One region of the Cobetia sp. 2AS genome, then DNA from elsewhere that is predicted to be linked to it. Evidence: predicted binding sites of a transcription regulator. Region 1 holds the regulator's gene; each other region holds the start of a gene.

Evidence for each region. Region 1 encodes FNR, which switches genes on or off when oxygen is low (the NO sensors DNR and NnrR bind a similar motif). Its sites were predicted from a motif close to TTGATNTANATCAA; they were not measured.
Region 2: the regulator FNR is predicted to act here: its motif matches at 1,825-1,838, upstream of clpB (ATP-dependent chaperone ClpB).
Region 3: the regulator FNR is predicted to act here: its motif matches at 1,701-1,714, upstream of QD356_RS07790 (cytochrome ubiquinol oxidase subunit I).

Annotation. Positions count from the first base shown of each region.
Region 1 covers NZ_JARWKQ010000003.1:119,988-124,164, reverse strand. The annotation lists gene QD356_RS10410 (cbb3-type cytochrome c oxidase subunit I) at 1-521, shown strand, start outside; gene QD356_RS10405 (cbb3-type cytochrome c oxidase subunit II) at 518-1,135, shown strand; gene QD356_RS10400 (hypothetical protein) at 1,161-1,439, shown strand; gene fnr (fumarate/nitrate reduction transcriptional regulator Fnr) at 1,729-2,478, shown strand; gene QD356_RS10390 (fatty acid cis/trans isomerase) at 2,695-4,177, opposite strand, start outside.
Region 2 covers NZ_JARWKQ010000008.1:7,453-11,629, forward strand. The annotation lists gene clpB (ATP-dependent chaperone ClpB) at 1-1,680, opposite strand, end outside; gene pgeF (peptidoglycan editing factor PgeF) at 2,008-2,787, opposite strand; gene rluD (23S rRNA pseudouridine(1911/1915/1917) synthase RluD) at 2,827-3,780, opposite strand; gene QD356_RS16415 (outer membrane protein assembly factor BamD) at 3,887-4,177, shown strand, end outside.
Region 3 covers NZ_JARWKQ010000002.1:635,679-639,855, forward strand. The annotation lists gene QD356_RS07785 (PLP-dependent aminotransferase family protein) at 1-1,363, shown strand, start outside; gene QD356_RS07790 (cytochrome ubiquinol oxidase subunit I) at 1,940-3,355, shown strand; gene cydB (cytochrome d ubiquinol oxidase subunit II) at 3,373-4,177, shown strand, end outside.

The DNA.
Region 1 (4,177 bases):
TGTCATTGCCGACACTCAACGCCCTGACCTTCAGTGCCACCAACAGTCTATCGCCGGCAGCAAGCCTGGGGGTGGTCGCGACAGTCGCCATCGTGATGGCCTATCACCTGCTGCCCCCGATGCGCTCCCTCGCGCTGCTCAAGACGCACGCCCTGCTGGCCATCATCGGCACCCTGCTGTGCGTTGCCGCCAGCTGGGCGACCACGCTGCTTCAAGGCAGCATGTGGCATGTGCTGGCAGATGACGGCAGGCCGCTATACACCTTGAGCGAGGTGCTGGAAGCGGCCCGCATGCCGATGATGATCTCGCTGGGCGGGCTCGCCTGCTGGGCGCTCGGCATGCTGCTGATGCTCCTCAACGTGACGCGCACCCTGGCTGATCAAAAGAGCGAACGCCAAGCCGCTCACGAGCGCCAGCGCCTGAGCCCCGGCTCGCACAAGGCATCATCAGAGCCTGCCATGCACTCTGCGTCCACCTCTACCACGCCCCCTGCCACATCCTCGGGAGGGCACTACGCATGAGACATGTCCTGCTCGAACGTCACGCCGGCCTGATAACGGCACTATGCCTGCTCACCATGAGCCTCGGCGCCCTTGCCCAGCTGGTGCCGCTCGGGGCTCACCCCAGCCTCGCCAGCGCACCCGAAGACCTCAAACCGCTGAGCGCCCTGGCGCTGGAGGGCCAGCGCATCTACCAACGCGAGGGCTGTCAGCAGTGCCACACACGCATGGTGCGCGATCTACCTGGCGATACGGCGCGCCACGGCGATGCGACGATCGCCCGGGCGCGCTACTACGACCGTCCCTCGCTGTGGGGCGTCGAGCGCTGGGGGACGGATTTGAGCCAGCTGTCTGCGCAGCATGACGATGCCTGGCAGCGCCTGCACCTGCATGACCCGCGCAGTCAGGTGCCGGGCTCAGCGATGCCCGCCTACCCGTGGTTGTTCAAGCGGGCGTTGAGCGGCGAAGGCATCGCGGCACGCATGCGAGCCCTGCAAGGCCTGGGCGTGCCCTACGCGGAAGACGAGATTCTCGCCGCCCCCAATGACGTACGTGGCACTGCCGAAATCACGGCGTTGCTCGCCTACCTGCAGCAGGCCGCCCCCGCGAGCGACATCGCCAGCCGCGACCCATGACAGGACACCGCTCAGGAGACACGACATGAATCTGCTGGAGACAACTGGACTCCCCCTGTTCTGGAATCTCTGGGTGCTGGCCCTCACGCTGGGCAGCCTGGTGCTGTTTGCCATGCTGGCACTGGGCAGTCTTTCGCGCGCTGCAAGCGCTGACAGCGACGAGCGCGAAGGCGATGGCCCCATGCAGGAACATCGCATCAACGGCGTACGTCAGCCTGACACACCAGCGCCACGTGCCTGGGGCATACTGGCACTGGCGACGCTGGCCGCCGCACTGATCCTGCTGCTCGGCGCAGCTGGCTGAGGCAGGTCGTCGCGGTATGGTCACGCGGGGCCAACCAGGCCTAAAGTTCACACACCTTGCAACGCCCATGGGTTGGGCAGGATAATGAATTAATAAAATCTAATATTATGGCGCCACGAAATTGCGCTGCGCCAGCCGATGAGCGCTCAGACTCTGGCCGCTCGAATCAATTCGGCTGAGCAGGGTAGCGGCGGGCGACAAGGCCCCGCCCCACCGTTCGTTGCGCCCGAAAGACCCCTCCCGCTGCCCTGCCCCAGGGGTAGCGGTGACATTCCTCAGGAGAGTCACCATGACGGCCAATGCACAGGCATCACACCGCTTGCGCGCCCATGAAGCCCGCTGCCAGACCTGTTCGCTGAGTTCACTGTGCCTGCCACTGGCACTGAACATGGAAGATATCGACCAGTTTGACGCCATCATCCGCCGTCGCGCGCCACTCAGAAAAGGGGAAGTGCTCTTCACCCAGGGCGATGCCTTCGATTGCGTCTTCACGGTGCGCTCCGGCAGTCTCAAGCAGATCACCAATGAAAACAGCGGCATGGAGCAGCTGACCGGCTTCTACCTGCCCAGCGAGCTGGCCGGACTCGATGCCATCGACAGCAATTGCTATCCCGGCACCGCGGTGGCGCTGGAGACCACCACCGTCTGCGAGATTCCCTTCGACCGCCTCAATGCGCTCTCGGAGCAGATGCCGGAGCTGAGAACCCAGCTGTTCAAGAGCCTGAGCAAGGAGTTGCACGAAGACCGCCGCATGATGATGCTGCTGTCGCGCAAGACAGCCGATGAGCGACTGGCGAGCTTCCTGGTCAACCTGTCACAGCGCTTCCGTCGCCGTGGCTATTCGCCGTACAGCTTCCGCCTCTCGATGGCACGCGCCGATATCGGCAACTATCTGGGGCTGGCCGTCGAAACCATCAGCCGTATCCTGACCCGCTTCCAGACCCAGGGGCTGGTCGACATTCGTGCCCGCGAGGTGCATATCCTGCATCTGGATGGCCTGATCGAACTGGCCGAAGGCGAGTGTCAGGGCGGTCGCTGATGACGCCTGCTGACAGCACATCACGCTGAGCGACACTGCGCTGATCCACCGCCAGGGCGCCATGTCGGCACCACACAAGACAGAAGCCCGCCACGCAATTTGCGTGGCGGGCTTCTTCTTTCTGTCAGGCCAGTCGTCAGTCGTCCTGACAACCCTGACAGTCCTGGCAGCCCAGACAGTCATGACAATAGGCCTTGTCTCGGCCTTCGCTGGCGATCAGCGGTTCTCGAGGCGGTTATAGTCCAGCATGCCCGCTTCGACAGGGCGATCAGCATAGTTGGTGCGCAGCACGCTGTCGGAGAACTCCCAGAAGCGCGGATCAGTCCGGCGCACCCCGATATCGGCCTGCAGGGCGCGATAGTCCTCTTCGGTCTCGAGTGCCGCCACCCGCTCTGCCAGCCCCGTCAGGGTGTCAGGCGTCAGACGCCAGAAGGCATTCGGGTAATCGCCCGCCACGCCACGCAAGACATCGAGAGTGTCTTCCTCAGGACGGCGATTTTTCTCCTCATCGAACAGGCTGGTGATGTTGGCGTGGGCGGAATTGCGCAGCACGCTGTAAAGGCGCGGCGAGTCATCAGTGCCATCCTCCAGCGCGACGATCGTCACCTCCGGCATCAGGCTGGCCGAGACTCCCTGCACCGCAGCGAGGGCCTGCAGCTCATGTCGCACGTGCTCGTCCTCGACATTGCTCAGGCTGCGCTCATGGCCGAGTTCCGGCGCGAGGCGCTCCTGCATGCGCCGCATCAACCCAAGGCGAGCCTGGTTCGGCGATGACAGCTCCTGCGGCGTCCAGACGATGCCACTGGGCGCATCGAACTGCGGCGGCTTCTTGAACAGCAGCTCGACAAGCCCGGGGCTGACATCGCGATACCAGCTGTCATGCACCGCCTGGCGCTCGCCTGCCGGCAACAGCACCAGCAGGTTGTTCTCGCCTTCCATGCGCAGGAAGTCCATGTACAGACGGGTGACCAGCTGATGGCCGAGGTTGCCATAGACATCGAAGCCGGCGACCAGCAGATAGTGGATGCGCTCCAGCATCGGGTAATCGATAATCCAGCCCGTCTTGGGCACGCCACCGACCAGCCCCTTCATCACCGCCGCATTGTCGAAGTGACGATAGATGGTCAGGGCCGCGTTGGGGTTGCGACCCTGGCCGGGGCCCTCGGCCCAGCCGCTGCCGTCCCACAGCACTCGCTCATCCAGGCGCAGATCGCCATCGAGATAGGCCTGGGACATCAGGCGCTGCTTGGCCTTGAGATAGGCGGTCTGTTTGCTCTCGAACTTGACCCAGGAGCTGATCGGCAACGCATTGCTGCTCTGCTCGGCGGGCAGGCTGAGATTCTTCCCTTCCTCGGCCAGGGTGCGTTCCACTTCCGGGTGACTGAACATCTTCGGGTCAGTGAAGCCGACCCAGAAGTGATCATTGATCACATCCACCGCGACCTGCCCGCGACAGACCGGCCCCTTGATGAAGCCCATGATGGTGTTCTGCGACTCATCCAGCATGAAGCGATAGCGTGACTCGGCCGGAATGGCCTCGAAGGTCAGGAAAGGATTCGAGGCCGTCTTGAGGTCGTAATCCGGCAGGTCATCCACCGGGTAATCCGGCGTCAGGAACAGCGCCTGCCAGCGCTTGAAACGAGCATCATCGAGCGCATAGGGCAGATGATTCTTGGCCAGGATCGTCGCGCGCTCCTGC
Region 2 (4,177 bases), on a different contig from region 1:
CTTGTCGCGCTCGCCTTCGAGCATCTTGGAGACCGGAATGCCGGTCCAGCGCGAGACGACCTCGGCAATCTCCTCCTCGGTGACATTGGAGCGCAGCAGCACGTGGGCGGAGGTATCCGCCTCGCCTTCGCCGGCTTCGCTGATCTGCTTCTCGAGCCCCGGAATCACGCCGTACTGCAGTTCCGACATGCGGCTGAGGTCGCCGGCACGCCGCGCCTGTTCCAGATCGATGCGCGCCTGTTCCAGTTCGGCCTTGAACTGCGCTGCCCCCTGGATACTGGCCTTCTCGGCCTTCCAGACCTCATCGAGATCGGCATATTCCCGCTCCAGCTCCGAGATCTGGTCCTCAAGCGCGCCGAGACGCTTGAGCGCCGCCTCGTCGGTTTCCTTCTTGAGCGCTTCACGCTCCATCTTGAGCTGGATCAGGCGGCGGTCGAGACGGTCCATCTCCTCCGGCTTGGAATCCAGTTCCATGCGGATGCGTGACGCGGCCTCATCGATCAGGTCGATCGCCTTGTCCGGCAGCTGGCGGTCCGTGATGTAGCGCGAGGACAACCGCGCGGCGGCGATGATGGCGCTGTCGGTGATGTCGACGCCGTGGTGCACCTCGTAGCGCTCCTTCAGGCCACGCAGGATGGCGATGGTGTCTTCCTCGCTGGGCTGGTCGACCTGCACCTTCTGGAAGCGGCGCTCCAGCGCGGCGTCCTTCTCGATGTACTGACGATACTCGTCAAGCGTGGTGGCACCGACACAGTGCAGCTCGCCACGCGCCAGCGCCGGCTTGAGCATGTTGCCGGCATCCATCGCGCCCTCGGCCTTGCCCGCGCCGACCATGGTGTGCAGCTCATCGATGAACAGGATGACCTGGCCTTCTTCCTGCGACAGCTCCTTGAGGACGGACTTGAGGCGCTCCTCGAACTCACCGCGGAACTTGGCCCCCGCCAGCAGCGAGCCCATGTCGAGAGACAGCACACGCTTGTTCTTGAGGCCTTCCGGCACCTCGCCATTGACGATACGGCTGGCCAGCCCCTCGACGATGGCGGTCTTGCCGACACCGGGCTCACCGATCAACACCGGGTTGTTCTTGGTGCGACGCTGAAGGACCTGAATCGTGCGACGAATCTCCTCGTCACGCCCGATCACCGGATCGAGCTTGCCGTCGCGCGCACGCTGGGTGAGGTCCATCGTGTACTTGTTGAGTGCCTCTCGATTGTTCTCGGCGTCGGCATCTCCCACCGCCTCGCCACCGCGCAGTGCATCGATGGCGGAGGTCAGGGCGGGCTTCTTGATGCCCGAGGAGGTGAACAACTTGCCGAGATCACCGCCCAGCTCCAGCGCGGCCAGCAACGCGAGCTCGGAAGCGATGTATTGATCGCCGCGTTTCTGGGCTTCGCGGTCGGCCAGATTCAGAAGCTTGCCGAGCGCCTGGGAAGGCGCGACATTGCCGTCGAACTGGGACACGGTGGGCAGGTCATCCAGTTGACGCTTGAGCCCGCTCATCAAGCTGGTGGCATCACCGCCCGCCTTGTTGACCAACGCCTTGAGACCGCCATCGCGGTCCTCCAGCAGGGCCAGCAGCAGGTGCTGGGGATGGATTTCATTGTGGCCTCGCCCGACGGCGAGCGACTGGGCATCCGCAAGCGCGTTCTGCAGCTTGCTGGTGAGTTTGTCGATGCGCATGGTGCCTTCTCCTGAGAGTCATGGCGGTACTCCTCTTCTCAGGAGCTTCGCCTGTAACATTTCGTATCTAACCCTAGAGATGGGGGGCTGGGGGGTCGCTTTCAAGGCGTGATTTGCGGCAACGCAGCATGTTGTCCGCGAAGCATGATCCAGATCAGGTTCCCCTGCAGCAGGTTGGCCCTCAGCGCCTGAAGATGTCGCCAGGGGCTTCCGCTCGACACGGAAAAGCGCCCCGCCAACCTGAGTGATCAGGTCAACGGGGCGCTTTTGTCTTTCGGCTTGCCGAGCGTCGGTGCATCGCGGCGGCCAGGTCTCCATTTCACGCTATCAGCGCAGCCAGATCACCGTGGCCATTCGCCCCGTCACGCCATCATCACGGCGATGGGAGTAGAAGCGCGATTCCGAGGCGGTACAGAAGTGACCGCCACTGACATGGCCGACCCCCGCACGCTCCAGCCGCAGGCGAGCCAGCTTGTAGAGGTCGCCCATGTAGTGGCCCAGCCGATAGGGGCTGGATTCGAAGGCGTCGTCGGCCTCGGGGAGATCCGCGATGAAGGCGTCACGCACCTCGGGGCCGACCTCGAACTGGGCATTGGAGATCGCCGGGCCCAGCCAGGCCATCAGCTCGCCCGGGTCATCTCCAAGACGAGCGACAGTGGCTTCCAGCACACCTTCCACCAGGCCACGCCAGCCCGCATGCGCCACCCCGACCCGCGTCCCCTGACGATCACAGAACAGCACCGGCAGGCAGTCCGCCGTCATCACCACGCAGGCCTGCCCCGTACCGGTACTGATGCAGGCGTCAGCACGTGGTGGCACCGCCTCATGGCGCTCATCGGCGTGACAGACGTCAAAGGCATCCACCACCTGAGTCCCATGCACCTGATCCAGCCACGCCAGTGGACGACCATCATCGACCTCCGCCGCGAGCAGATCACGCACCCGCGCGACCATCGCCGGATCATCCCCGACATGCCGCGCCGGATTGAAGCCAGCGTATGGCCCCTGACTCGGGCCACTCTCACGCGTGGTCACGAAGGCCTGCACCGGACTGGGTGCTGGCCAGTCCGGCAGAATCAGGGTCGGGCGTAGACTCTCGTCGTGCATAACCTCTCCTGGCGCGATGGGATACGCGAACCGAGCCCCTCAGCGGGCGATGTCTTCCTTGAGATAGTCGATCAAGACCAGCATGTCACCCGGCATCTCGGCGCGGAATTCGACTTCCTTGCCCGTGATCGGGTGGATGAAGGCGAGGCGACGGGCATGCAGCGCCTGACGCGGGAACTGACGCAGCAACTCCTTGAGCGGGTCACTGGCCCCCGGCGGAAGCTTCAGACGGCCTCCGTAGACCGGGTCCCCGATCAGCGGATAGCGCTGGTGCGCCATGTGCACACGGATCTGGTGGGTACGTCCGGTTTCCAGCTTGCAGCGGATATGGGTATGCCCCCGGAAGCGCTCCACCACGCGAAAATGCGTGATCGCCATCTTGCCGCTATGGGTCACGGCCTGACGCTTGCGATCCTTGGGGTGACGCCCGATGGGCGCATCCACGGTACCGCCCGCCGTCAGCACACCGGTCACGACGGCATCGTACTCGCGAGACACGGTACGCGCCTGCAGCTGCTCGACCAGGTCCGCCTGGGCGGTCAGCGACTTGGCGACCACCATCAGGCCACTGGTGTCCTTGTCGAGACGATGCACGATACCGGCACGCGGCAGCATGGCATTGCCCGGACAATGGTGCAGGATGGCATTGAGCAGCGTGCCATCCGGATTGCCGGCCCCCGGGTGCACGACCATGCCGTGCTCCTTGTTGATGACCAGCACGTCGTCATCCTCGAAGACGATCTCGAGCTCGATGTCCTCGGGGCCATGACTGACTTCTTCTTCAAGCTCGGCGGTCAGGGCCAGACGTTCACCGCCATAGACCTTCTCGCGGGGTTTGACGGCGGCACCGTCGAGGGTCAAGGCACCGGTCTTGATCCAGTGCTTGAGGCGCTCGCGGGAATAGTCGGAGAAGATCTCGGCGCAGGCCTGATCAAGGCGCATGCCAATCATCGCCTCCGGGATCCGCTCTTCGCGGTTGATGGTGTCTGGCATATTGCTCTCTGAGGCCGTTTCGCAGGAAAGGGCCTTTGCTTTATAGTGAGTGCGGATCGGCGGATTCTAGCATGCCCGCCATGGATTGCCCGAGATGAGGAAACCGATGCGCGCCCTTCCCTTGACTGCCTTCGCCCTGGCCAGCACCTTGCTGGTCGGCTGTGCGTCCAACGAGCCGGCACCGGATCTTCAGGAGCAGGAGCTGTACCGTCAGGCTCAGGTTTCCCTGGATACCAGCCGCTTCAACTCCGCCGTGCAACAACTTGAAGCACTGGATACTCGCTTCCCGTTCGGCAGCTATGCCGAACAGTCGCAGCTGGAGCTGATCTACGCCTACTACCAGGTGGACAACTGGGAAGCCGCACGCGCGGCGGCCAGCCGCTTCATTCGGCTGCAC
Region 3 (4,177 bases), on a different contig from region 1:
CGCACCGGGTGAGCGCGTGCCGTCGGTGCGTCAGGCCAGCAAGGCGCATGGCATCAGCCCCTCCACCGTCTTCCAGGCATATTACCTGCTGGAGAATCAGGGCCTGATCAGTGCGCGGCCGCGCTCAGGGTATTTCGTGCGTGACAATGCCTCGCGGATACTCGATGAGCCGCATGCCGCCCTGCAGCAGCAAGCCCCTTCCGATGTCGCCGTCAGTGAACTGGTGTTCTCGGTGCTGGGCTCACTGCGCGACAACGATACCGTCCCCTTCGGCTCTGCCTTCCCGAGCCCGGAGCTCTTCCCCCTCGCGCGGCTTGCGACCAGTATGACGCGTGGGCTGCGCCAACTGTCATCGCATGCCGTGATCTCCGACATGACCACAGGCCATCCTGACCTGTGCCGACAGATCGCTCAGCGCTACATGGTCAACGGCATGCAGCTGCCGACGGAGGAGCTGGTGATCACCAATGGCGCCATGGAGGCGCTCAATCTTGGCCTGCAATGTGTCACCCAGCCCGGGGACCTTGTCGCCATCGAGGCGCCGGCCTTCTATGCCACGCTTCAGGTGCTTGAGCGGCTCAAGCTGCGCGCGGTGGAAATTCCGGTACACCCACGCGACGGGATTGATCTCGTGGTACTCGAGAATCGTCTGGAGACGCTGCCCATCAAGGCCTGCTGGTTCATGAGTCATCTGCAGAATCCGCTGGGGGCCAGCCTGAGCGATGCACGCAAGGCCGAACTGTATGCGCTGCTCTGCCGTCATCAGCTACCGATGCTGGAGGATGATGTCTACGCGGAACTGTATTTCGATCAACGTGCCGAGGTGTCGCCCCCGCAACCCGTCAAGGCGCTGGATGTCGAGGGTCTGGTGATGCACTGCGGGTCGTTCTCCAAGTGCCTGGCGCCGGGCTATCGGGTGGGCTGGATATCCGCTGGGCGGCATACCCGGGAGATTTCGCGCCTCAAGTTGATGACGACCATCTCGCCATCGCTGCCTGCCCAGGTAGCCCTGGCCGACTACCTCCAGAACGGCGGCTACGACCGCCACCTGCGCAAGCTACGCCTGGCGCTCGAGACCCAGCAGACGGCCATGCTGGCAGCCATTGATCGCTACTTCCCAGAAGACACCCGCGTCACCCATCCCCACGGGGGCTATTTCCTGTGGTGCGAGCTTCCCGAGCACATCGACTCGCTGGCCCTGTTTCAACAGGCGCTGGCCCACGGCATCAGTCTGGCACCGGGGCCCATCTTCTCGGCCACCCAGGGCTTCAAGCATTGCATTCGCTTGAGCTACGGCCACCCGTGGGATGCGGCGTCAGAGCGCGCCATGCAGACATTGGGTGAATTGCTCAAGGCAGCCTGAAACGCGGACCGCTCAGGCTGCATACGAGATGCGAGGTACGAAGAGCGACTTGAGTATGTGCGCGCACGAGTGTGCATGAGTGCGCGCAAATGCCGCAGCCCTTGTGGCCGCCTTGCCACACAGTCTTCACGCGTTATCCGCGGGGGCGAAAACAGCCTTATGCGGCGCATGTCACTCGCGCGCCAGCCGCTTGCCACGCCTTGCTTGCGCACCTTGTTGCGTACCTTGATTGCACGCCCTGATGCCGCACGCGTGCCCCTTAAGGAAGCGCCATAGCCCGCCATGGCGGGGCCTGCCGCCAAGGGCGATACAACAAGCACCTGACACTGACATGGTGCTGACGTGAATCAGAGTGTGCCCCCCTGCTCGGCTCGCCTTGCTGGCTTCTCGCCATACCACCTGGCTAGCCGGCTGACTGTCTCACGGGCAGTTAACGCCCGGCCAAGGTTCCGCGCGCAACTGATATGGTTTTTTCTCGCACAACTGAGCCTGTTATGGCTTTCGGCGGCTCCCTAGAGTAGCGGCGAAGATTCAGGCAGGGCCGTCCCCCTTGCCGCCTACTCAGGAGACATTGCCATGTTCGGCACCGAGGCCATCGACCTGGCCAGGATACAGTTCGCCTTCACCATCTCGTTTCACATCATCTTCCCGGCCATCACTATTGGCCTCGCCAGTTATCTGGCGGTGCTGGAAGGCATGTGGTTGAAGACGGGCACACAGGTCTACCGCAACCTCTATCATTTCTGGTCGAAGATATTCGCGGTCAACTTCGCGATGGGTGTGGTGTCAGGACTGGTCATGGCCTACCAGTTCGGCACGCATTGGAGCGGTTTCTCGGCCTTTGCCGGCAGCGTGACCGGACCACTGCTGACCTATGAAGTGCTGACCGCCTTCTTCCTCGAAGCCGGCTTCCTCGGCGTGATGCTGTTTGGCTGGAATCGCGTCGGTCGCGGCCTGCACTTCTTCTCGACCTGCATGGTCGCTCTCGGCACCCTGGTCTCGATGTTCTGGATCCTATCCTCCAACAGCTGGATGCAGACCCCACAGGGGCATGAGGTCATCGATGGCATCGTCGTGCCGGTCGACTGGTTCGCGATCGTCTTCAACCCCTCCTTCCCCTATCGCCTGGCCCACATGGCACTGGCCTCCTTCCTGAGCACCTCGCTGTTCGTCGCTGCCTCCGCCGCCTGGTTGCTGCTCAAGAAACGCGACACCCCGGAAGTGCGCAAGATGCTGGTCATGGCGGTGCTGATGTTGATGGTGACCGCCCCGCTGCAGGCTTTCGTCGGCGACATGCATGGCCTGAATACGCTCAAGCACCAGCCGGCCAAGATCGCGGCCATCGAAGGCCATTGGGACAACAGCAATGGGGAACCGACGCCGTTGATCCTGTTCGGTGTGCCCGACATGCAGCGCGAAGAGACGCGCTTCGCACTCGAGATTCCGGCCCTCGGCAGCCTGCTGTTGATGCATGACATCGACAAGCAGGTACCGGCACTCAAGGACTTCCCCGCCGCCGACCGCCCCAATTCGACCGTCGTGTTCTGGAGCTTCCGCCTGATGGTCGGCCTGGGCCTTGCGATGATTCTGCTCGGCCTCTCGGGTGTCTATCTGGCCCGCAAGGGCAGGCTCTTCACCTCGCGGCGCTGGCTGAGGCTGGCCGTCGCCATGGGGCCGGCCGGTCTGATCGCGATACTCGCGGGCTGGTTCACCACCGAAGTCGGCCGCCAGCCGTGGGTGATCTACGGCTTAATGAGAACGGAAGATGCCGTCTCTGCCCACAGCGCCGTTCACCTCAGCATCAGCCTGACGGCCTTTGTCACGGTCTACTTCATCGTCTTCGGCACGGGGATCAACTACATCTTCAAGCTGATCAAGAAAGGGCCTGCGGGTGATGACAGCCACGCCCCCAGCGGCGGCCCCGGCAAGCCACGCACACCTTCCCGTCCACTGTCGGCCATCGAGGAATCTCTCGACGGCACCACTCACTGACCGGAGCGATGAACGCTATGGGTATCGACCTTTCTGTCATCTGGGCGGGCATCATCCTGTTCGGCCTGATGATGTACGTGATCATGGACGGCTTTGATCTGGGCATCGGCATCCTCTTCCCGTGGGTGGAGGAAAAGGTGGACCGCGATGTGATGATGAATACCGTAGCCCCCGTGTGGGATGGCAACGAGACATGGCTGGTGCTGGGCGGCGCGGGTCTATTTGCGGCCTTTCCGCTGGCCTACGCCGTCTTGCTGGAAGCCCTGAGCATTCCTCTTGTCGCCATGTTGATCGGCCTCATCTTCCGCGGTGTCGCCTTCGAATTTCGCTTCAAGGCCTCGGACGTGAGCCGCCACTGGTGGGACAAGGCCTTCGTGGGTGGCTCGGTGCTGGCTACCTTCAGTCAAGGTGTCGCACTGGGAGGCTATATCCAGGGCATCGCCTTCGATGGGGTTCATTTCAGCGGTGGTTCGCTGGACTGGTTGTCACCCTTCCCGCTGTTCTGCGGTGTGGCGCTGCTGTTCACCTATGCATTGCTCGGCAGCACCTGGCTGATCATGAAGACCGAAGGTATTCTCCAAGCGCGCATGTTTGCCCTGACGCGTCCGCTGACGCTGTGGGTATTGATCATGATCGCGGCCGTCAGTCTGTGGACTCCGCTGGCACACCCCGCCATCGCCGAGCGCTGGTTCACGCTGCCGCAGCTGTTCTGGTTCCTGCCGGTGCCAGTGCTGGTAGTGCTGGCCGGTTATGCGCTGATCCGCGCCGTCGCCCTTGAATATCATGCCCAGCCTTTCCTGCTGGTGCTGGCCTTGATCTTCC